2 regions of the Rothia sp. 11254D007BW genome follow, and region 1 is predicted to be linked to the other one. Evidence: predicted binding sites of a transcription regulator. Region 1 holds the regulator's gene; the other holds the start of a gene.
The links. The regulator LexA, encoded in region 1, represses DNA repair genes until DNA is damaged. The targets are predictions, from matches to a motif close to TCGAACANNTGTTCGA.

Region 1 (12,055 bases):
CAGCTGCGTTGATACGCTGGATCCACAGACGACGGAAGTCGCCCTTCTTCTTACGACGGTGGTCGTAGCTGTATACCAGTGAGTGAGTGACCTGTTCCTTAGCCTTACGGTAAAGGCGTGAACGCTGGCCACGGTAGCCTGATGCACGATCAAGGATTACTCGGCGCTTCTTGTGCGCGTTAACCGCGCGCTTCACACGTGCCACGTGTGTCTCCTAACGTCTATGTCCTACCCAGCTAAAACTCTAGCGCTGGTGCAGGAGAGAAAATATCTACTTTTGGTGCGCCCTTTCGGGGCGAAGCTTCAAAAAGAAGGAGCTTACTTGCCCAGCATCTTCTTGATGACCTTAGCCTGACCGCCGGTTACGATCTGGTCAGAAGCCAGACGACGGGTCAGACGGGAGGACTTGTGCTCGAGGTAGTGGCGGCGGTTGGCCTGCTGGCGCTTAACCTTGCCAGTACCGGTGAGCTTGAAGCGCTTCTTAGCACCAGAGTGGGTCTTCTGCTTCGGCATGAGCCGATTCTCCTTACGTTCTACCCTCGCCCCGGTTACGGGGTGAGGAACTGAAAAACTCAACGTCCCCGGCGGGCGGGGAAGTTTTAAGGGTGTTCTGCCCGCCCACCGGTGCCCTTATCTTTCAATAAAGAACAGCGGCAGAGCGAACGACGACCAAGCACGAAACCCTACACGAGCTCGCGCCTGGTTGTCTAAACAGCTCCTATTCGGCTGACGCCTGTGCCTTGAGCTCCTCGGGCATTGCATCTGCCAGGGAGTTAGTTACAGGGGTTGCCTCAGTGGTGTTGACGCGTTCGCGACCCTTGCGGCCACCTGACTTCTGGCTTTCACGGCGGGCTTCCTGCTTGCCGCGGAGCGGAGCAAGAACCATTACCATGTTGCGACCGTCGACGCGGGGGTTGGACTCTACGGTGCCAACCTCGGTGAGGTCGTTTGCCATGCGTTCAAGCAGACGCACACCCATCTCGGGGCGCTGCTGTTCACGACCACGGAACTGAATCATAGCCTTGACCTTGTCACCACCGGCGAGGAAACGACGTGCGTGCCCGACCTTGGTTTCGTAGTCATGGGTGTCAATTTTGAGGCGGAAACGGATTTCCTTCAAAGAAGCGTTGACCTGCTTCTTTCGAGATTCACGTGCCTTGACTGCGGCTTCGTACTTGTACTTGCCGAAGTCCATAAGCTTGCACACAGGCGGCTTAGCGTTGGGAGCAACCTCAACCAGGTCGAGGTCAGATTCCTGAGCAAGACGCAGTGCATCTTCTACGCGGACAATACCGACCTGTTCACCGCCGGGGCCGACGAGTCGAACTTCCGGAACGCGAATGCGGTCGTTGATGCGTGGATCGCTAATGACAAAGCTCCTGTTGCTTGTGGTGGGGGTATCCCCGTGAATTTCTGTGGGGGTTGAAAAAAGCCCCCGGTTGCGGCTTGGCAAGCGGAGGCTTAGGTTACCTACCCAGGGTGAAGGCGCGGACGCCGATAGTCGGCGCCATGAGCCTTCGAAGGTTTCCCTTGCGGACCCCTGGGTCTGACCCGGTCGCCAGAGTTGGCGGCAGCGGGTGGGAACTTAAGTTCCACTTGCAAACAGCTCTTAACATTACTGGGTTAGGGGCGGTTTTTCAAGGGTTTTGGCTGTTTTTCTTGGGGCGGACGCCGGTGGCCGGGTTGAGTGTGACGGGCGATTCACGCTCGGTAGGGTTGGTGTGAGATTCTAGTAACCATGAGCAACGAAACTAGCTACCGTTTTGAAGATTCCGCTGAGCAGGGTGAGGCGCTACCTGATGGCCTGACTGCCGAGCAGGTTGAAGAAGTTAACGCCCAGATGCGCGATATCGCTGAGGTTCCCGCGGTTGAGGTCATTACTACCGCTGCTGTTCACCTGATGAGCGCTGCTGCCGTCAAGTGCGGTCTGGCTGCTGAAGAGAACGCCGAAGACCTCAAAGATCTTGATGAGGCCCGTAAGCTGATTACCGCCCTGGCAGGTTTCGTTACCGCTGCGGCGCCCGAGATTGGTTCCCAGCACGCCGCTCCCCTGCGCGACGGCCTGCGTTCCCTCCAGCTGGCCTTCCGTGAGGCTTCCCCCTACCCGGACGCCCCCGGCAAGGGACCCGGCGAAAAGTTCACCGGGCCGGTTTTCTAGGCTGAGGCCAAGGCGATCTGCACTGAGTCAGCCTGCTCGGCAATGACCTGATTGAGAGCGAGCCCCTGCTGGAAGGTCTGCACGGTCTGGTTGACCTGTTCCTGGGTGAGACCGGGGCGGAGTTTGAGCATGATTTTCAGCTCTGGCCCGTGCCCACCACCTGCCAGTACGCGTCCGCTCGCGGTCTGCGAGTACACGCCGGTGCCGGGACCTGCTTCAACCGCAACTACAGCAGACAGGGGCGCTGCAATGTTGCTGAGCTCTTCGGCGACCCGGGGGTTGCGGTAGGAGGGCACCCATTCTTCCCCCTTGGCGATTGCCCAGAAAGCTGGGCGGCGCACGACGAAGGTGAGGTCGGCACCGGGGTTTACCACAATCAGCTGGTTCTCGTCTTCAACGGCTGATAGGGCGGTTTTCCGCATATCTGCGGCAACCGGGCGGGCTAGGTCGTGCCAGGCGGTGAGGGCGTCTACATTGGTGAAAACGGGGAGGGCGCGGCGTCCGTCCGGAGCCTGAATACTCACCAGCGCCATATCCGATTCTTTGTCTGATACCAGGCCGTGCTCGGTGATTTCTGCTTGAGATAGCTGGGCTACGACCGGGGCAAAGATGCGCACGGAGCGCAGGGCATCGACCACGGCGACTTCATCGACTTCGCCCGCGGCAAAAGCATCGAGAACTTTTTGCAGGGCGGGGTCGGTTCTGCCGTCGTCGCCGGGGAACTGGTGGGTGTGACTGGTGCCTTCCCCCAGGTTGCGCCCTTCCCAGGGCTGCCCGCCGGTATCGGTTTTTTGACCGGCGGACGCCAGCTGGGCAGCGATATGCGCAGGTAGCTCCCGGCGGGGTGCGCTGGGGTTACCGGGGTTGCCATGCCCGTGGGTGTGGGCGCGGTGCACGCGATCTGAAAAGTCGGTCACTAGGGGCGACCTGCAACGTCGAGTGCCTGGGCGAGGGTAAACTTGCCGGCGTAGAGGGCCTTGCCGGTGATAGCGCCCTCAACTCCGTGGGGCACCATGGTGCGCAGGGCGGCGATGTCGTCCAGGGTGGCGATACCGCCAGAGGCGACCACCGGCTTGTCGGTGCGTTCAGCGACCTTGCGCAGAAGTTCCAGGTTGGGGCCCTGCAGGGTGCCGTCCTTGGTGACGTCGGTGACGACGTAGCGGGCGCAGCCGTCGTCGTTCAGGCGGTCGAGAACCTCCCAGAGGTTGCCGCCTTCCTTGGTCCAGCCGCGGGCGGCCAGTACGTCCCCGCGGACATCCAGCCCAACAGCGATAACATCGCCGTGCTCGGCGATGACCTTGCGGGTCCACTCGGGGTTTTCGAGGGCAGCGGTGCCCAGGTTGATGCGGGCGGGGTTGAGCGACAGGGCCCGTTCCAGGGATTCGTCGTCGCGGATGCCGCCCGACATCTCAATCTTGATGGAAAGTTCCTGAGCTACCTCGGTCAGAATCTCGATGTTATCGCCGCGGCCAAAGGCAGCGTCGAGATCGACCAGGTGCAGCCACTCAGCACCGGCGTTCTGCCACTCTAGGGCAGCTTCGACGGGGGAACCGTAGTTGGTTTCCGATCCGGCTTCGCCCTGCACCAGGCGCACGGCCTGGCCGTTGGCTACGTCGACCGCGGGCAGCAGTTCGAGACGATCAGTCATTGTTCTCTCCTTGGGAGTAGGACGGTAAAAATCTAGGTCTATGGGGTAGCTAGCTAGCTGTAGTTCATCACGACGTACAGGCCGTACCCGGCAAAGGCTAGGCCCACCAGCAGCAGTACAAGCTGGGCCACCCAGGTAATTTTTTGCTTGTAGAAGGAGTAGGCTCCACCGATGAACATCATGCCTACGGTCATGAGCAGTAGCCCGGACGTTGTAGCTGACATACCCTACTTCGCCCCGTCTAGACGCCCTGTTACGGGCAGGGAGTTAATCCAGTTCTTGAGCAGGCGGATGCCGGCCTCACCCGACTTTTCGGGGTGGAACTGGGTGGCAGCTAGGGGCCCGTTTTCGACCGCCGCGATGAAGTCGCCGCCGTGGTTAGCCCAGGTGACCTGGGGCGGCAGCATGGCTTCGTTGTTCTGATCGAAGGTCCATTCTTGCACCCCGTAGGAGTGCACAAAGTAGAAGCGTTCGTTCTCAATACCGGCAAAGAGCATGGACCCTTCAGGTGCGCGGACGGTATTCCACCCCATGTGGGGCACGACCTCGGCTTTGAGCTTTTCGACGGTGCCGGGCCACTCGCCCAGGCCGTCGGCTTCAACTCCGTGCTCAACGCCTTTTTCGAACATGACCTGTAGGCCCACGCAGATGCCGAGTACGGGGCGTCCGCCCGCAACGCGCCTGCCAATCATGCGGATAGCGTCCGCCTCTTTGAGCCCGTCCATCACGGCTTTGAAAGCACCCACGCCAGGCACGACCAGGCCGTCTGCACCCAGAACGTCTGACTCCTTGCGGGACAGCACCACTCGGGCACCGGCTTCTTCAAGGGCGCGGACGGCTGAGCGCACGTTCCCTGCCCCGTAGTCAAGGACGGTGACGGTGGGCTTCTGCTGTAGAGTCTCGCTCATTAGAGAGCTCCCTTGGTGGAGGGGATACCGGCGTGGCGGGGGTCGGGCTCTACTGCCTGACGCAGGGCGCGGGCGAGAGCCTTGAACTGGGCTTCAGCGATATGGTGGGGGTCGCGCCCACCCAGCAGGGTGATGTGCAGGCAGATACCGGCGTGATAGGCGAAAGCCTCAAAGACGTGGCGCACCATTGACCCGGTGAAGTGCCCACCGATGAGGTGGTATTCGAAGCCTTCGGGCTCACCGGTGTGGACCAGGTAGGGGCGGCCAGAAATATCGACCACGGCAGAGGCTAGAGCTTCGTCGAGGGGCACGGTGGCAGTACCGAAGCGGCGGATGCCTGCCTTATCGCCCAGTGCCTGGCGGAGTACCTCGCCCAGCACGATGCCGGTATCTTCAACGGTGTGGTGCACATCGATGTGGGTATCGCCAGAGCACTTGATGGTCATATCAATCAGGGAGTGCTTAGACAGGGCGGTGAGCATGTGGTCGTAGAAGGGCACACCGGTGTCGATGTCTGATACGCCGGTGCCGTCGAGGTTAATTTCGACGCTGACGGACGACTCGCTGGTTGCCCGCTCCATCTTTGCAATACGGGGGCCGATGCCGGTGGATGATTCAGTAGGTACTGCCATGTCTGTCTCTTTTTCTAAGGTGTCTGCCGATATTGATGGGGCTACGCGCTGCGCTTAGCGCTCGAAAGTTTGCACGTAGTCGGTGAGGTGGTCTAAGAAGGCGCTGGTCTCGGCTTCGGTTCCGGCGGTGACGCGCAGGTAGCCGGGGATTCCGTTATCGCGCACCAGGACGCCGCGTTCTAGCAGGTAGTTCCAGGCAGCTTTTTCGTCCTTGAGCCCGCCGAAGAACACAAAGTTAGAATCCGATACAGCCGGTTCTAGCCCCAGGCCGGTGAGGTGTTCCACGATGCGGTCGCGCTGGGCGCGGATGTCGTCGACGTTGGCCAGCAGCTGGGTGCGGTGGCGCAGGGCTGCAATCGCGGTTGCCTGGGTGACGGCTGAGAGGTGGTAGGGCAGGCGAACCAGGCGGACGGCATCGGCAACAGCGGGATCTGCTGCAAAGTAGCCCAAGCGGGCACCTGCAAGTGCGAAGGCCTTGCTCATGGTGCGAGAGACAACCAGGTTAGGGCGGCCGGGAAGTAGGGTGAGAGCATTCTGGGTGCGGTCTTGGGCAAACTCTGCGTAGGCCTCATCGACCACGACGATACCGTTGTAGGCTGCCACCGCGTCGTAGACCGCTTCGATAACGTCTAGCCCCAGGCCGGTGCCGGTGGGGTTATTGGGTGAGCAGAGAATAACGATAGAAGGCTTGTGCTCTTCAATCTGTTCAACTGCTGAAGCTGCGGTGAGGGAGTAGTCGGCTGCGCGGGTACCCGCGATGAAAGCGGTATTGGTGCCGTCTGCCAGCAGGGGGTACATAGAGTAGGTGGGCACGAAGCTCATGACCGAGCGCCCGGGGCCTCCAAAGACCTGCATGAGTTGCTGGAGAATCTCATTGGAGCCGTTAGCTGCCCAGATGTTTTCGGGGGTCAGACCGTGCCCCAGGTAGTCTGCGAGTTCCGCTCTGAGGGTATCGAACTCGCGGTCGGGGTAGCGATTCAGGGTTACGGCGGCCTCTGCTACATCGCGCGTGATGGCATCGATAACTTCTTGCGGCATGGGGTGGGTGTTCTCGTTAACGTTGAGGGTTACCGGAACATCAATCATGGGTGCGCCGTAGGGTGAACGGCCCCGCAAATCTTCGCGCAGGGGCAGGGCTTCGAGTGCTGTGGTAGTTTCGGTCACTCCCCTAGTGTAGCGACCTAGCCCCGTACGCTGCATTCTTGTTTCGCAGTCTGGCATAGGGTACCGCTCTTTTTCTTACTGTGACTGAGTGTAGACAGGCACCTCAAGAACCTGACCGGGAACCAGCTGTGCGCTGGTGAGGTCGTTAATCTGCATGATGCGATTGATGACATCGCGATTATCTTCACCGGGTGCCACATCTGCTGCGATGGTCCAGAGAGTATCGCCGTGCACAACGGTGACCGTTTGGCTAGCCGGAACGACAGGTTCAACAGTGGCACTCTTGGCTTCGCCGGGTGCAAGGAAAGTCAGGGCACCGAGAACCACAAGAGCCACGAGGGTGAGTAGGGGCAGACCCCTAAAAACCAGGCGCCCCCGGCGGGTCAGACGGATTTTCCCACGCCCCGTCTTCGCTTTCTGAGGCGGTTCTACTACCGCGCTAGGCCGCTGAGCCGGGGTAGAAGCAGCAGGGTGGGAAGACAGATTCCGTAGGGGAGCTACAGGTGCGGGACGCGCAGACACAGGTGCCGCAAAACGAATGCGGTACTGGGGTTGCCGCAGTGCCCCGGCCGATGCGGGCACCTGCGGGTGCTGACGGACGGTAAAAGTAGCAGCCTGATCAAGGGGCTTCTTCAAAGAAGTACGAGCCATAAACTCGGGCAAGGCGATGGTGCTCATAAGTCTTTCTCCTGATTCACGCTCAAACATTCAACCAATAGTCGAATCTTTGTTCTAAAAATTCTTCGTATCTATGTTCTATCAGAAAAATCGAACATAGTCGAGAAAAATTAGAACAAATGTTTGAATAACCTGTTTGCTTGACATAGTCTTAGAAGACCACTTGATAGTGAACACCGGGTGGCTGACATTTTAAGAACCAACAGAGACGAGATACCGTGAGCGAACGAACTCCGCAGACTCCGGCAAGCCCGCCCCACAAGGGCTCTCGCCCCCTCACTGCCCGCCAGAAAAAAATTTTGAGCGCCATTTCCAGCGCTATTGATGAGCACGGCTACCCGCCGTCTATGCGTGAAATCGGTGACCTTGTTGGTCTCGCTTCACTCTCATCTGTTACCCATCAGCTCTCTCGCCTCGAAGAGATGGGCTATATTAGGCGCGACCCCAAGCGTCCTCGCGCCATTGAGGTTCTCACCGGCGAGACCTCCCCCGAAGAAGTAAAGCCTGAAACCAGCGTCATCACGCTGCCGATTGTGCCTACCTTCGCGCAGACCGACGATAACCTCGCTACTGTTCCCCTGGTGGGCCGTATTGCTGCGGGCTCACCCATTGCCGCTGAGCAGGCAATTGAAGACGTCATGACGCTCCCCCGCCAGCTCGTAGGTCAGGGCGACCTCTTTATGCTGCGAGTCAAGGGCGACTCCATGGTCGATGCTGCGATTTGCGACGGCGACTGGGTCGTAGTGCGTGCCCAGAACACCGCCCAGAACGGTGACATCGTCGCGGCCCTGCTCGACGACGAGGCCACCGTTAAGACCTTCCGCCAGCGCGATGGTCACACCTGGCTACTGCCCCAGAACACCCAGTACGAGCCCATCCTGGGCGATAAAGCCACCATCATGGGTAAGGTCGTCTCCGTACTGCGCAGTCTCTAAGACCTAGTCTCTCACTAGTCGATTGACTGTTTGAGGCGCTCGAGCGCTCCCAGTACAACGTCCTTGCGGGTTGTTGTCCAGAAGGGCGGAAGGGACTTCACCAGGTAGGAACCGTAGCGCTGAGTAGCGATGCGGGAGTCAAGGACGGCCACAACTCCCCTGTCACCGACCGATCGCACCAGGCGGCCAGCACCCTGGGCCATGCGCACCGCCGCGTGGTAGGCAGAAACAGCCATAAAGCCATTACCGCCAGCAGCTGCTACCGCCCGGGTGCGAGCCTGCGACAGCGGATCGTCGGGGCGGGGGAAGGGAATGCGGTCCATCATGACCAGGCGGCAGGAGTCGCCAGGAACGTCCACGCCCTGCCAGAGACTCATGGTGCCGAAAAGACAGGAATCGGTGTCCTCGGTGAACTCCTGCACCAGGGCGCGCAGAGACGACTCCCCCTGCAGAAGAATGTTCAGGTCGGTGCGTTCCCGCACGTACTCGGCAGCCAGCTCGGCCCCGCGCTTAGAGGAAAAGAGCCCCAGTGCGCCGCCACCCGAGGCAGTCACGAGCTCAACGATACGGTCCAGCTGCTCTACCGAAACTCCCCTCCCAGGTTTAGGCAGGTCAGAGGCTAGATACAGCACGCCCTGCTTGGGGTAGTTAAAGGGTGAGCCCACGTCGATACCGTCCCAGCGCGGAGCGTCCTTACCCATCAGCCCCAGAGCACCAGCAGCGGCATCAAAACTTTCTCCCACCGTCAGCGTCGCAGATGTCAGCACCACGGTGCGGTTTTCGAAAAGCCCCTCTCGCAGGTAACCGGCAACCGAGATAGGTGCGATGTTCAGGGTGGCGGGGTCATCGTCAGCTGCCGCCACATACCCCCTACCGGGCTCCCAAGAGCCGGTACGAGAAACCCAGATGACCTGATAAAGCGGGTCAGCGGTCAACATCTTCTCGGAGGTTTCGTGTACTTCGGTCAGGGCCGCACGGGCCATCTGACGTCCGGCGTCGCCGTCCTTATCCCCGCCCTTGGTGTCGGTCAGGGCCTGGCGGGCAGCATCGCGCACCCGCTCCATAGCAGCTGCCACCCGGTCGGGTAGTCCCTTGGGCATCATCTCAGCAGGCACCCCGTTGAGTGAGTCATCGAGGGCGAGCGCTGCCTGCTCCAGTGCCTTATGATCAGCATCCGTATGGCGTTTGAGGCTGCGGGCAACCTTGGTAATAGCGGCCGGTGATAGTGCCCCGGTGACGGCACCGGTGACGCGGTCAGCCAGTTCGTGGGCCTCGTCGATGATGGCGATGTCGTGGTCGGGTAGCACCGCAGCGCCCTCAAAGGCGTTGATAGCGAGAAGGGCGTGGTTGGTAATGACGATATCTGATTCAGCTGCTCTGGTTCGGGCCATCTCGCTGAAACATTCTTCGACCAGGGGGCATTTTTTGCCCAGGCATTCTGAGGCTGTGACGGCTACCTGCCGCCATGCCTTATCGCTTACGCCTGGTAGCAGCTCGTCGCGGTCGCCGGTGTCGGTGGTTTGTGCCCATTCGCGAAGGCGCACAACCTCTTCCCCCAGTTTTCCGGCGGGGCCGGTGGCGCCGGTAGTGGCATCTATATCGAAAAGGGCGTCGCCGTCGTCCTCGGGGTAGCCACCTTCCAGCTTGTGCAGGCAGACGTAGTTGTTGCGGCCCTTGAGGATAGCGACGTCGGTTTCGTGCTCGGGTTCATCGCCCAGGGATTCCAGCAGGCGCGGAATATCGCGATTAACAATCTGCGATTGCAGGGCCAGGGTTGCGGTAGCCACCACGATAGGTTTTTCTGCTGTTTGGGCAGCGTGAATGGCGGGCACCAGGTAGCCCAGGGACTTACCGGTGCCGGTGCCAGCCTGCACCAGCAGGTGTTTTTCGGTATCGAGGGCGCGGGCTACGTGGGCTGCCATGGTGCGCTGGCCGTCGCGCTTCTGGCCGCCGGAGCGCTCCACGACGGTGTCGAGGAGCTGTAGGACGGGCTTAGCTCCGGGCAGGGTCTCTAGCTCCTGCCCGGTGGGTGCGGTGACGTGGTCGTTCATGCGCGCTGGGTCTCTACTGCCCCTGATGCGATAGCTTCGTCGATTTCAGGTTGCAGTACCTCAAGGAGGTCTTCTTCGAGTACGTACTCAGCAAGGTCAGAGGCTACCTCTTCGCGGACCAGGGCCTGCACATAGGTGCCGTCAGAGACAAAGGCAGTGCGCAGAATCTCGGCGTCCCACTCGTGCAGACGGGACACCACGCCACCTGCTGAGAAGGGTACCAGTAGGTTGAGCTCAATCGAGGGGCGGGGAATGGTGTCCGCAATCTTCTGCTGTAGTTCCTCGATACCCTCACCGGTGCGGGCGGAGACCACAACGTGGTTGGGTTCCTTCTGCCGCAGACGCTCAATGACGAAGGGGTCGGCCGCATCTGCCTTGTTGAGCACGATGATTTCGGGGATGTTTTGGGCATCGACCTCGGTAATAACCTGGCGGACGGAGTGGATCTGCCCCTCGGGGTCGGGGTGGGAGACGTCCACAACGTGCACGATGACGTCGGCGTCCGATACCTCTTCTAGGGTAGAGCGGAAGGCCTCCACCAGCTGGGTGGGGAGGGCGCGCACAAAGCCGACGGTGTCAGAGAGGGTGTAGCCTACGCCGTCCGGAGTCTGGGCCTTGCGCACGGTGGGGTCGAGGGTCGCAAAGAGGGCGTTCTCGACCAGCACGCCGGCGTCGGTGAGGCGGTTGAGCAGGGAGGACTTACCGGCGTTGGTGTAACCGGCAATAGCTACGGACGGCACCCGGTTACGCTTGCGGTTCAGGCGCTTGGTTTCACGGGCAGGAGCCATGGCCGCAATCTCTCGCTTGAGCTTGGCCATGCGGGCGCGTAGGCGGCGGCGGTCCATTTCAATTTTGGTTTCACCGGGGCCGCGGGAACCAATGCCTTCACCACCGGCGGCACGGCCACCAGCCTGACGGGACAGGGAGGCACCCCAGCCGCGCAGGCGCGGCAGCATGTATTCGAGCTGGGCCAGCTCAACCTGGGCCTTACCTTCACGCGACTTAGCGTGCTGCGCGAAGATATCGAGAATCAGGGTGGTTCGGTCAATGACCTTGACCTTGACGATATCTTCAATGGCTCGGCGCTGGGAGGGGGCTAGCTCGGCGTCCACAATCACGGTATCGGCGCCGGACGCCTCAACGATATCTTTGAGTTCCAGCACCTTGCCGGAGCCCAGGTAGGTACCCGGGTCGGGCTTCAGACGACGCTGCACCAGGCCGTCCAGAACCTCAGAACCGGCGGTCTCAGCCAGAGCCGCCAGCTCACGCAGGGAATTCTCGGCTTCTTCCAGAGTGCCCTCTGACCAGACGCCTGCCAGCACAACGCGTTCTAGGCGCAGCTGGCGGTATTCGACCTCGGTAACGTCGTCAAGCTCGGTTGATAGACCGGCTACACGGCGCAGTGCCCGACGCTCTTCGAGATCTACCTGGTCACCGTCGTATTCGGAATGTTCACGCTGGTTATCTGAGAGTTCGCGGGCCCTCTCATCGAGCACACTACCGTTGCCCTGTGCCCGCCCCAGCACGCGGTCTACTGTATGTCTCAGCTGTTCATCTGAGGGAAGTTTGGGGTCATTGCTGGGGGTTGAAGTCTCGGTCATAGTACCTTTCGAGGTGGGTTGAGGCGTCCTTCTATTCTAGCTTTTCCGGGGCGGTAAGGGCAGGGGCTTAGCGTAGAATGAACGTCTATGAGTAGCGCGCACTATTTTTCTGAAAACCCCACCGGCGATTTTTCGCCCCAGCCTGTGACTGTTGAGCTGGGCGGACGCCGGGTGCAGGTTCTGACCGCTTCCGGCATCTTTAGCCCGGGTGGGGTTGATAAGGGAACCCGTATTCTCCTCGATGAGGCCCCCGCCCCGCAGGGGGCGCGTATGCTCGATA
Region 2 (12,055 bases), 560 kb from region 1:
TACTGGCGCCAGAGGTCGCCTGTCACCCAGTTGTAGTCGGATCCGTCGGTGGGTTCAGCCGTCGGCGAGGGTAGGGCGTCCTCGGCAGCGGCAGCGTCCGCCGCAACCGCCTGCGGGGTGCCAGCGTTAATAACCGCGCGGAAGCTCATTTGCGCCGAGGTCTGAATCAGATCGCGGGTTTCTGAGCTCAAGGTACCGGGCACAGAAACAACGACGTTCTGGCCCGACTGGGTGGTCACTTCAGCTTCTGCCACGCCCGCGCCGTCGACGCGCTGGCGGATAATTTCAACAGCCTGGTCGAGCTGTTCAGCAGTAATGGCCTCGCCCGAGGAGTCGTTGACCTCGGGTGACAGGATGAGCTGGGTACCGCCAGAGAGGTCTAGGGCCAGCTTGGGCAGCCAGCTGCCCCCGGAAAAGGTGGTGCCGAAGATTCCTCCGGCGAGTAAGAGCAGCACCAGGGCCATTGAGGCGAGTGCCCCTCTGGCTTTGGTAACGTTGGATGGTTGAGCCATCGGTGCCCCTTCAGGTGAGTGGGTTCGTGAAACGTGAAAAAGCGCGCCACCTCTGAATCTAGAGGTAGCGCACCCTAAGCTGTGGTTTAGTTTTTAGGATCGTCTGCGACTTCACCCTGGATGACAGGACGCTCGGCGTCGGCTACCGTCGCGGCAGCGGTGTCTTCCTCGATGCTGGTGACGGTCATGAGGTGAACCTTAGCCACGGTGCCCGGAGCAATTTCCAGGTGGGCGGTATTGGCTTCCTTGTCGATAGAGACAACAGAGCCGTAGAGACCAAAGTTAGTCATGACCTGGGTGCCGGGCACCATGGCGTCCTGACGTTCCTTAATCTGCTGCTGGGCCTTCTTGGCGCGGCGTGCCGGTAGCACGATGAGCACCAGCATCATGATGCCCAGAAGTAGGAGCATAAACAGGGGTGAGCCTGACTGCACGAGAATCCCTCTTAACGTAGTTGGTGGGGGTGAACAAACTAAGTCCCCATTCTATGCCAAGTTCCTTGCAGTTGGCTGGTTACCCCCTGATATTACAGGGGCGGACGGCTAGGGCAGCTCGGGTGCCTCTAGCCCCAGGTGCTCCCAGGCAGCCGGCAGGGCAACTCGCCCGCGGGGGGTTCGCCCGATCAGGCCCTCGCGTACCAGGTAGGGCTCGGCAACGGTCTCAACGGTTTCGGTCTCTTCGCCCACCGCAATAGCTAGGGTGGAGAGGCCCACCGGTCCCCCGCCGAACTTGGTAATCAGAGCTTCAAGCACCGCACGGTCTAGGCGGTCCAGGCCGCGCTCATCGACCTCGTACATGTTGAGGGCTGTTGCTGCCGCTGAGGCCTCGATACGGTCGATGCCGTTGACCAGAGCCCAGTCGCGCACGCGACGCAACAGGCGGTTGGCGATACGGGGTGTGCCCCGGGACCGACCCGCAATCTCTGCAAAACCCTCGGGGCTAATGTTGAGTTCCATCAGGCCAGCAGACCGGCGGATCACGCTCTCTAGCTCGGTGACCGAGTAGAACTCCAGATGGCCAGTAAAGCCGAAGCGGTCACGCAGGGGCCCGGGCAGCAGACCCGCACGGGTGGTTGCCCCCACCAGGGTAAAGGGCGGCAGCTCCAGGGGAATAGAGGTTGCCCCCGCCCCCTTGCCCACCACGATATCCACACGGAAATCTTCCATGGCCATGTAGAGCATCTCTTCAGCCGGGCGGCTCATACGGTGAATTTCATCAAGAAAGAGCACCTCACCAGGAGTAAGAGAGGAAAGAATCGCAGCCAGGTCACCCGAATGCTGAATAGCCGGCCCGGAGGTAATACGCAGGGGCGCATCCATCTCAGCAGCAATAATCATAGCCAGGGTGGTCTTACCCAGGCCGGGAGGGCCCGACAGGAGCACATGGTCGGCCGAGCGTCCGCGCATCTTCGACGCCTCAAGCACCAGCGACAGCTGCTGACGCACGCGCTGCTGCCCCACAAAGTCATCAAGAGACTTGGGGCGCAGAGCCGCCTCAATCATTTTTTCTTCTGGCTCTTCATCCATCGAAACCAGGCGCTGGCCGGGAATCTGGCCATCGGCGTGAGGGAACTGACTCATACTCTACCTATCGCCCCACCGTATTCTGGTTGCCCAGCGAAGCCAGCACCGCCCGTAGCGCTTCGGCAACACCCATGGTTTCAGCCTTCGGGTTGTGCTCGATGAAAGACTCAATGGCGCTCACGGCGTCCCGCTCGTTCCAGCCCAGGCTGGTCAGGGCATCCTGTACCTGGGGCTTCCAGCTCACACCCTGGCCGATAGGCAGCTGGTCGGTAGCGCCGTCCGCCAAAATCAGCTTGCCAGCAAGCTCAAGGACGATGCGGCGCGCCCCCTTAGGGCCAATGCCGGGAACCTTAGTGAAAGCCTTATCGTCACCGGTTGCTACAGCACGCTCAACCTCAGCCGGGGTATGCACGCCCAACACGGCCAGGGCAATGCGCGGGCCGATACCCGACACCGACAGCATCATGTCAAAGACCTCACGCTCAGCAGGCTCAGCAAAGCCGTAGAGGGTCATGGAGTCCTCACGCACAATCATGGTGGTCAGAACCGTAGCCTTCTCCCCCAGGCGCAGCTGCGAAGCTGTACGGGCATTGAGATGCACCAGCATGCCAAAACCGTTAACGTCGATAACAGCGGTCTCCAACCCCAGATGGGTCACGGTACCGGTCAGTGAGCTAATCATGAAACCAATTCTATTCGAATATATGTACTAATACAAGAAGCGTGCGTCTTGTATGTTACGGGCAAGCGGCGGACTCACGCTCGCTGCCGACCCTCTCACGCGACTCGCTGCGCTCGTTCCGCGATTCACGCCAGCCCCGAGCCAGCAGCTTCGCTGTGAGTCCGCCGCTTACCCAACAGCCCTGCCCTATCTTCGTGCCCTTGCCTCCGCCTCTATCCAAGCCCGCTGGGCGGGGGTGAGCTGGGCGCTGCGGCGCGCTGCCGCCGGGTTGGAGCCCTGGTGGGTCTGGGTGGTGGCTGCCATGTTGATGCCGGAGCCAATGCCCCCGCCGCGCCAGCCGTGGCAGATAGCAAGGGCGAGGGCGTCCGCTGCGTCCGCCGGTTTGGGCATGGCGTCAAGCCCCAAAATGCGGGTAACCATGCGCCCCACCGATGCTTTATCGGCGCGTCCGGAGCCCGTCACCGCGGCCTTCACCTCTGAGGGGGTGTGGAAGTGTACCGGCACGCCGCGTGCAGCGGCAGCCGCAATTACCACGCCGGAGGCATGGGCAGTACCAATCACGGTATTGACCTGTTCCTGGGCAAAAACTCGCTCAATTGCCAGGGCGTCGGGCTGGTAGGTGTCGAGCCAGGCCTCGGCAGCGCGCAGAATCTTGAGGATGCGGGCGTCCAGACTCTCCGAAGCGGCGGTACCTGCTACTCCCACGTTGACGAAGTGGGCCTTGCGGTTGGCCGTCATATCGACCAAACCGAAACCGCACCTGGTGAGGCCCGGGTCAACCCCCAGAATGCGGGCAGCGCCCGGAACTCGCGGGGCGGGTTCCGGGCGCTGGTGTGAGGTGCCGTGAGCCGGGGCCACGCGCTCCTCCTTTCCCTGCTGGTTACTCAGCTTCGAGCTCGGCCATGACGGCTTCGCTGATGTCTGCGTTGGAGTAGACGTTCTGTACGTCGTCCAGTTCTTCGATGGCGTCAGCGAGCTTAAGGAACTTCTTAGCACCTTCGGCGTCGAGGTCTACCTGCATGGTGGGGCGGAAGACCGGGTCGTCGTTGTTGTACTCGAGCTCAGCCTCTTCCAGAGCCTTACGGATAGCGGGCAGGTCGGTTGCCTCGGAGACAACGGTGAAGATCTCGCCTTCGTCGATGACTTCCTCTGCGCCGGCGTCGAGCACTGCCATGAGGACGTCGTCCTCGGTCAGACCCTCGGTCTTAGCAACTTCGGCAACGCCCTTGCGCTCGAAAAGGAAGGCTACAGAGCCGGAGTCTGCCATGGTGCCGCCGTTGCGGGTGACGGCGGTGCGAACCTCGGCAGCTGCACGGTTGCGGTTGTCGGTCAGACACTCGATGTAGAGGGCGGTACCCTGGGGGCCACGGGCCTCGTACATGATTTCGGTGTAGTCAACGGCTTCACCAGTCAGGCCGGCGCCGCGCTTGATTGCGCGCTCAACGTTGTCGTTGGGAACCGAGTTCTTCTTGGCCTTTGAGACTGCAAGGTCGAGGGCGGGGTTACCTGCCGGGTCGGGGCCACCCATACGAGCTGCAACTTCAATTGCCTTGATGTACTTAGCGAAGGCCTTGGCGCGCTTGGCGTCAATTGCTGCCTTCTTGTGCTTGGTTGTGGCCCATTTGGAGTGACCTGACATGATTCTCCTTATTCGTCTGGTGCGCCTGCACGCGGGCAGGCGCGATGTACCTCGTACTATTCTAGCGCGGACGGGCGGACGCTGAGGCCCGTGCCTTTTCCACAAGGGTGTCGTCGATGACGACGGGGGTGAATTCGCCGTACTTCTTGATTGCTGCCTGCTTGATGAGGAAGTCCGAGATGGCGGGGTTCTTGGGCAGCAGGGAGCCGTGCAGGTAGGTTCCGATGACGTTGTGGACGCGGGCGCCCTCGCCGGAATCTTCCTTGTTGTTGCCCTCGCCCTTGGTGACGGTGGCCAGGGGCTTGGTGTCGCCGGAGAGATAGGTAAGCCCCGAGTGGTTTTCGAACCCAATGATGGTGCCGAACTCTTCAGATTCCTCAACGATGTTGCCGATCAGGCGTTCTTCGCCGCCGACGGTTTTAGCGTCAAAGACGCGAATACCGTTGAGGGTGACGCCGCCTACGGTTTTGAACTCTCTACCGAAGAGCTGGTAAAGACCACAGATAACCAGCATGGGGGTGCCGTCTTCTGCCAGCATACGCAGGGTTTCAGCGTTGGCGAGCAGGTCGTCCTGAATCACGGACTGGCCTGAATCCTGGCCACCGCCGCCTACAAAGATATCGCCATCGAGCGGGAATTCATCACCGGGGTTGTAGTCAACGATTTCGGTGGTGAAACCGTGGGCCTGGGCCCGGCGGGAGAGCGACAGGGTGTTGCCCCAGTCCCCGTAGATGTTCATGTCTTTGGGGTAGAGCTGCACAATTTTGAGGCTCTTGTTGTTGCCGGTCTGGGTGATAATCTGCTCGCCCACTTCGACCGGTGCGTTCTCAAAATCGCTCATTAGATTTCCTCCACATCGGTGATTTTTGCCAGTTCCTTACGGATTGCCAGCATGGCGGTGTAGGTGCAGAAGATCCGCATGGGGCGTCCGTCTGACTTGACGATAAAGGTGGCCAGGGCTTCTTCTAGGTTCTCGTTGATGTTCTCGACATAGACATCGTCATGCTCCAGGCGCAGAGCCATATCGTAGGCGCGTACGCCCGATACCATGGTGACACCCCCCTGAACCAAGGAGTGGAAGTCTACGTCCCAGAGCCAGGAGACGTCACGGCCGTCGGCGTAGGCGTCGTTGATGGTAATCATGGTGGCGTAGTCTTTGGCGTCGGCAGAGGCCAGCGACAGGCGGAAACCGCTGGGGTTTTTGACCAGCAGCAGCTGGAGGGTTTGGCCGTTAACGGTGAGGGTTTCACCGCGACCGAAAGCCGGCGCGATATGTTCAAGTTCAGCTAGAAGTTTAGTCTCGTTGAGGGCCTCTCCCATGACCTCGCGAGTCAGGGCCATTGCCGCAGCGGCGTTGAAGATGTTGTAGACGCCGTAAAGGTTAATAGTGCCCGCCAGCTCCTTACCGGCAACATCGAAGGTGGCGGCGGTTCCCTTGAAGTCCTTGAGCAGGACGGACGCCGCCGGCAGCTCGGGCGCCAAAAGACCGGCGTCCGCGCGGTCAGCACCCTCGGGGCTGGTGCGCAGGTCGTCATCGGACGGGAACAGGGCACGGAGCTTCTCAGACAGGCCGAAGTAGCTCACCCGGGTGCCGGGCTGAATATTCTCAGCAAGAGAACGAATACGCGGGTCTTCTCGGTTGAGCACCACGGTGCCCGTCGTGGCACCGGCAACCGTAGCCAGCATACGGCGGGTCGTATCAATCTCACCGAAGCGATCTAGCTGATCACGCAGGACGTTGAGCAGCAGCGCGTAATTGGGCTTGACCTTGCGGACAAAGTGCACCGCGTGAGCCTCGTCCAACTCAAGTACCGCGATGTCAGCGTCCAGCTTACCCGTTAGGTTCATCTCACCCAGCAGAGCAGCAGCCACACCCCGCACGAAGTTCGACCCGGTGCGGTTGGTAAAGACCTTCAGGCCCTGGGCTTCCAGCAGCTGCACCACCATCTTGGTAGTGGTCGTCTTACCGTTCGTACCCGAAACAACGACGACACCGCGCGGCAGCTTAGCCAGCTCCTCCGCCACAAAATTAGGGTGCAACTTCTCCATGACCAAGCCCGGGAAGGCAGAGCCGCCCCCGCGCAACTTGGTCGCATAACGAATGCCTTGGCCAACAAGGCGAACAACAGGTCGTGACATGGTGACTATCTTACCGGGTTTGTGTATGCTTCGAACCTGTAATGACTACTTCCATGAACCAGCTTGTACCCTTCCCCGAATTTATCTGGCGTGACATCACCTGGCGCGACAGGGCTCCCTACCTTAAAATTGAGCCTCTTCTTGATGGTCAACCTAGCGGTGAGATTGAAACTATCGCCATAACCCCGGGTAGCTTCCTCGGCCTTAGCGCCATCCCAGCGGACGTCCGCGGCACCGGCACCTACTGCAGCGGTTACTCACAGGCCAACGTCGATAGCGTTGGCTTTCATCTGGAGCCCTGCCCCACCCACACCATCATCACCAAGGGCAAGCAGTGCGACTCCTGTTTCGCCCGCGACGAATTCGCGCCTATTCACCGCATCCACCTGGGTTCTCGAATGAACGAGGCAGCCCTAGCCTACGTCAATCTCGAACACTACCTCTACATCGCAACCTTCCCCGACGGCACTTCCAAGGTTGGCACCGCCTCCCTGCACTCCAACCCCCGCCGTCTCGACGACCAGGCCGTCGCCGCAGCTACTTTCGTTGCCCGGGCAGACACCGGCATCATTGTGCGCCAGCTCGAAGACCTGGTCTCGCACGAGGCCAACCTCACCCAGTTCAAACGGGCCTCCACCAAATACAAGGCCTGGGTCGACCCCGCCAGCACAGAGCGCCTCAAATCTGAACATTACATGGCCGTAGAAAACGCCACCTGGGCGCTCGAAGACGCCCACGACACCATCGACGGTTTCGACATCACCGCAGACCGCTGGGTGCCGTCCGTCGCGATGAGCCGGGCCTACGCGTCCTTACGCGCTGAAAACCCCGAGCCGCTCACCGGCTACCCCACCCTCACCGAAGGCACCCACGGCTTCTACATCACCGGTGGAACCGGGAAGTTCCTCACAGCCCACTTCGGCGACCCCGACCAGACCTTCTTCATCAACACCGCAGAACTCTCCAACAGAGCCTGCCGCCAACACGGGGAACTCACTCCCCCGGCGTCCGTGCAGGAATCGCTGTTCTAGGAAGGCGGTGGGTAAGCCAATAAGCCCGCTGGCACGGGGCTGGCGTGAATGATATCGAGCGCCCCAGCGCGAGATATCAGAGGGTCGGCGGGCGGTTGGCTTACCTACTGCCCTCGACTATCCCAGGCATCGCTGAGCAGTTCCCGGATCTCGTCCAGGGTCTGTGTGACCGTCTTAGTGCCAGCCACGATGGGCAGGAAGTTCGTGTCGCCGCTCCAGCGGGGCACAATGTGCTGATGCAGATGGGCGGCGACCCCTGCCCCGCCGACTTTGCCCTGGTTCATGCCGATATTGAAGCCGGCTGCGTGGCTCACCTCCCGCAGGATTCCCATAGCTTTCTGGGTGAGGGCAGCAATTTCGGCGGTTTCCTCCAGTGTTGCATCGTCATAGTTCGGAATGTGCCGATAGGGGCAAACCAGCAGGTGCCCGGGGTTATAGGGGTAGAGGTTGAGAATGACGTAGGCATGTTCACCGCGGTGCACAATCAGCGATTCAGTGTCGTCATGGTCAGGGGCGTCGCAGAAGGGGCAGGTGTTCTCGGTGTAGTCTTTCTGCCCACCTTTCACATAGGCGCGGCGGTGGGGCGTCCAGAGCCGCTGGAAGGCATCGGGCACACCGGGTAGCTCGAAATCGTCGGTGGTGTAGTCGGGAATTTCTACCATACCCCTCAGTTTATCCCGAGGGGCAGGTAGGACGCCGCCTAGCGCCGGGTACCCCAGGCCCGGAGGTACTGGGCGGGCACGTAGTCGATATCTACCTTAAGCTCATCTGCCCAGTGCAGGGCGAAGGCGGGGTTACGCAGAGCCTCCCGGCCCACCAGCACCACATCAGCCTGCCCCGACCCCACAATAAACTCAGCCAGACGCGGTGAGTTAATCATGCCAACAGCCCCTACCGGCAGGCCGCTCTCGCGCTTGACCTGAGTAGCCATAGGAACCTGGTAGCCCGCATACACCTTAATCTTTGCCGGATAGTTACCGCTGGTGGAGATATCGGCAAAGTCTACGCCGTCCTCGGCGAGCCAGCGCACCACCTGTGAGGTTTCCTCAACAGTAATACCGCCGTCAACGAACTCGGTAGCCGACAGACGCACAATCAGGGGCATCTCGGCGGGCATGACATCGCGCATGGCACGGGCAACTCTGCGCGCGAAGCGGGCCCGGTTTTCCAGGGGACCACCGTAGGAGTCTTCACGCTGATTCGAGAGGGGTGAGAGGAACTGGGTGATCAGGTAGCCGTGTGCCCCGTGAATCTCAATGAAGTCAAAGCCAGCAGCCACCGCGCGGGCGGCAGCCGCGGCAAAGGCCTGAACTAGATCGTCAATTTTCTCTTCGGTCAGCTCCTCGGGTTCTTTCAAGCCGGGGTAGGCAAGAGCGGACGGGGCCAGCGTAACCCAGCCACCCTCGTCCTCGCCCAGTGAACCACCGTCGTGCGGCACCAGCTCGCCGGGGGTCGAAGCCTTTCGTCCTGCGTGAGCAATCTGGATACCTGCCTTGGCTCCCCCGGCGTGAATTGCTTCAACGACCGGCTTGAAAGCCTCGGTGTGTTCGTCGCTCCAAATGCCCAGGCAGTAGGGGCTGATGCGGGCGGCGGGCTCAACACCGGTCATTTCGACGATGACGGCACCCGCCCCACCCCGGGCTAAAGCCCCGTAGTGGGAAACGTGGTAGGCGGTGGGCTTACCGTCCTGCTGCTCGACCGAGTACTGGCACATGGGCGGAACCCAAAGACGGTTACGGGTGGTCATGGAACGCAGGGTGAAGGGTTCAAAGAGGGGCGAAGTCATGTTCATTCGGCCTTTCAGGTGGTGTTGTTCACCTGTTTTAACCAGTTACGGGGCTGGGTTATTCCCGGGGTGCCGAAGCAGTGAGGGGTAAACTTGCAGGTATGCAAGAACTGACCGAAGCTGCCGTCCGCTCATCTTTTATTAACTGCTCTAAGGGCGAGGCTAAACGCCTCAACCTACCCAGCCTCAAGGAGCAGAATTGGGACGACCTGATTTTCCTGTCCTGGCTCGACCCCAAAAGCCCGCTCAAGGGTTGCCTGGTCGTGGAACACGAGGGGCAAGTGCAGGGCGTGCTGCTGCAAAAGTCTAAGGCCCAGAGTAAGGCCGCTCAGATGTGCCAGTTCTGCCTGACTTTGCACCCGGGGTCGGGGATTTCGCTGTATACGGCGGCCCGTCCGGGCGAGTCGGGGCGACGCGGCAACACCATCGGCACCTACCTGTGCTCCAACCTGGCCTGCACCGACTATGTGCGGGGCAAGAAAAAGCCGGCGGGTATTCGCCAGATGGACGAGACCCTGTCCCTCGAAGAGCGCATAGCTCGCTCCCGCGATAATGCGGTCAGGTTTATTGAGCGACTGGTGGAGGGAGCCGCATAATTGGGCAGGCGCGAGGACGCGGGGTGGGCCGGGCCCTGCACGACGCCTACTTGGGTGCGGTTCGGCAGTGCTCAAATATCAGCACCTTACGTTTGGGAATTGTGGTAACAAATGCCGAGGTCGCCGAACCTTTCTGGCGGGTCATAGGCTACACCCCTAGTGGTGAGGTTTAAGGACTTTTCCCAGGGTAATGTGGTTTCAACGGTGGAGGTTTTTACTCGGCCGGCCAAACAAATGAGGGAGTACCCCTATCGGTGATAATGACAGGGCCTACTGAAGCTGCGCGTTTTGCCGCGCTGACATCTTGATTCAGTTGCCTCGAGGTAAGAATTGTTGAGGGTTTGATACCAGTCATAATATCCACCTTTCATGTAGGTACTTAACAACAATCATGACTTGAAGCTGAGCCGTGTCAAGGGATTCTTTCTACTGCAGCCTCTGCCCCTTAGTTCTCTTACACCACCTCTTGCAGCCTAGCTTCCTCAAAACATTCCCGGGCATACTCCCCCGTGCGGGCGAAGCCAGCCCAGATAGACCGAAGAGCCGCGCCCTGCTTCTGCTGGTTCTGCCTACTAGCCCCCGCCCACAGCCGACTACCTTCCCAAATAGGGTTATCAAAGAGCAGGGCAAGGTCAGTGCAGTGGACAGACTCGAAAGGGTCCCCCGCCGCCCCCGTTGCTAGCCGGTAGGCAAGCACCTGTCCACCGGCGTCCTGATGCCGCTGAGCAAAGACCCGCGCCGGGTCTGCGTACAGCCGCTGGGAAAATGAACGAATCTGCTGCTCCAGCAGAGCCCGTTGCGCTCGTCCGGCCCTACCGGTCAGCGGAGGGGTGAAGTAGCCCGACTCCCGTTCCAAGGACCCCACCAGAACCTTGAAATGGGGCGCAACCGCCCGGTAGGCGGCGTCCTCATGCTCTTCGGCAGGCAGGGGGTAGTGCCCGTAGTGGCAGCCGAAGGGCATCATGGCGCGGTCAAGCCCAAACCGGAGAGGGTTAGCCATGACGTGCCGGTGGGACGCCCGCGCCCACACTGCGGCGGGTGCGTCCAGGGGTATCTGGGAGGTGACGGCCAGCAGGTGGCGGGTCATGGCGTCCTTGCCGTGAATCAGATGTAAGGGGGCGCTTTGAATGATGACCTGCTGGAAGAGATTTTCCTCCGCCACACCGTCTGCGATCATGAGGCGGGCAACCAGATCGCCACCCGCTGACTGCCCAAAGGCGGTGACGCGGTCGGGGTCTCCCCCGAAGCTCGCGATATGTCGGCGGACCCAGCGCAGGGCCTGGCGGGCATCGAGCAGCCCGAGATTAGCAGGACGCCCGGATGCCCCACCCATAAAGCCCAGGTAGCCCAGCCGATGCGTCACCTTGACCACGATAAGGCGGTGCTCGGTGACCAGCAGGTAAGGGTCGTAGCGTTGCCCGTCCCCGGAACCGTAGACGTAGGAGCCGCCGTGGAAGTAAACCATGACTGGCAGGCGTTCGCCGGTACGGACGTCCGCTGGGGTGACGATGGTGAGGTTTTGGCAGTCTTCGCTCATGAGTGGGGCCTGCCGCATTCCTTTTTTGCCGGGGCGGACGTGCTGGGGTGCAGCGGGGGCAGGGTCGGTGGCGGTGAAGCTGGCGGGTAGGTCGTCGAGGCTGAGCGGGCGCGGCGCGGCAAACCTGGCCGCCCGCGCGTAGGGAATACCGCGGTAGTAGTGGGCTGCACCGACTCTTTCACCGAGGCTAGCAATGTTCATGGGAGTCCTTGCTGGTAGGAAGGTGGTTATTTCCAACCTAGCACTAAGGACAGCTCTCTTGATTTTAAGAATCTTCTACCGTGGGTGGATTTGAAGCTCTATCGCGGTAGTCTCTCATCATTGCTGCCAGTCCTTCACGGGTTATACCGGATGGCAATTTCATTGGCGTGGTTGAGATGCCGATGGTGGAGTTTTCCGCCCCGTCATGCGTGACTTTGGTGAGGGCGCGACAGCCGGTGAGTATCCAGTTATAGGTGTGGGTATCGGCAATATCAACGTAGATTTTTTGGGCTTGATTATCAGCTCTGATATCACCGATAACTTTCCAATGGATAAGGTGGTTACCGTGGGAGGCAATGCTGCTATGGTCAAAGAACCCTTCTGGAGTGAGGAAGGGCGATCAGGACGC

Region 2: ruvA (Holliday junction branch migration protein RuvA) is a predicted target of LexA. The motif match lies at 2,732-2,747, and genes of this name have one in related genera.

The regions. Positions count from the first base shown of each region.
Region 1 is NZ_JBPWPK010000001.1:1,147,704-1,159,758, forward strand. Features, by position in the region: gene rplT (50S ribosomal protein L20) at 1-205, opposite strand, end outside; gene rpmI (50S ribosomal protein L35) at 319-513, opposite strand; gene infC (translation initiation factor IF-3) at 719-1,453, opposite strand; gene ACEE43_RS05110 (DUF1844 domain-containing protein) at 1,739-2,158, shown strand; gene ACEE43_RS05115 (SseB family protein) at 2,155-3,075, opposite strand; gene priA (bifunctional 1-(5-phosphoribosyl)-5-((5-phosphoribosylamino)methylideneamino)imidazole-4-carboxamide isomerase/phosphoribosylanthranilate isomerase PriA) at 3,075-3,806, opposite strand; gene ACEE43_RS05125 (hypothetical protein) at 3,860-4,030, opposite strand; gene hisH (imidazole glycerol phosphate synthase subunit HisH) at 4,034-4,714, opposite strand; gene hisB (imidazoleglycerol-phosphate dehydratase HisB) at 4,714-5,346, opposite strand; gene ACEE43_RS05140 (histidinol-phosphate transaminase) at 5,401-6,510, opposite strand; gene ACEE43_RS05145 (LysM peptidoglycan-binding domain-containing protein) at 6,586-7,188, opposite strand; gene lexA (transcriptional repressor LexA) at 7,407-8,123, shown strand; gene ACEE43_RS05155 (ATP-dependent DNA helicase) at 8,138-10,174, opposite strand; gene hflX (GTPase HflX) at 10,171-11,775, opposite strand; gene ACEE43_RS05165 (class I SAM-dependent methyltransferase) at 11,863-12,055, shown strand, end outside.
Region 2 is NZ_JBPWPK010000001.1:585,839-597,893, reverse strand. Features, by position in the region: gene secD (protein translocase subunit SecD) at 1-512, opposite strand, end outside; gene ACEE43_RS02775 (preprotein translocase subunit YajC) at 599-946, opposite strand; gene ruvB (Holliday junction branch migration DNA helicase RuvB) at 1,055-2,092, opposite strand; gene ruvA (Holliday junction branch migration protein RuvA) at 2,100-2,717, opposite strand; gene ruvC (crossover junction endodeoxyribonuclease RuvC) at 2,904-3,575, opposite strand; gene ACEE43_RS02755 (YebC/PmpR family DNA-binding transcriptional regulator) at 3,598-4,356, opposite strand; gene ACEE43_RS02750 (type 1 glutamine amidotransferase) at 4,418-5,197, opposite strand; gene ACEE43_RS02745 (MurT ligase domain-containing protein) at 5,197-6,504, opposite strand; gene ACEE43_RS02740 (hypothetical protein) at 6,549-7,526, shown strand; gene ACEE43_RS02735 (HIT family protein) at 7,631-8,188, opposite strand; gene ACEE43_RS02730 (NADH:flavin oxidoreductase/NADH oxidase) at 8,227-9,312, opposite strand; gene ACEE43_RS02725 (FBP domain-containing protein) at 9,414-9,908, shown strand; gene ACEE43_RS02720 (carboxylesterase family protein) at 10,363-11,646, opposite strand; gene ACEE43_RS02715 (hypothetical protein) at 11,852-12,055, shown strand, end outside.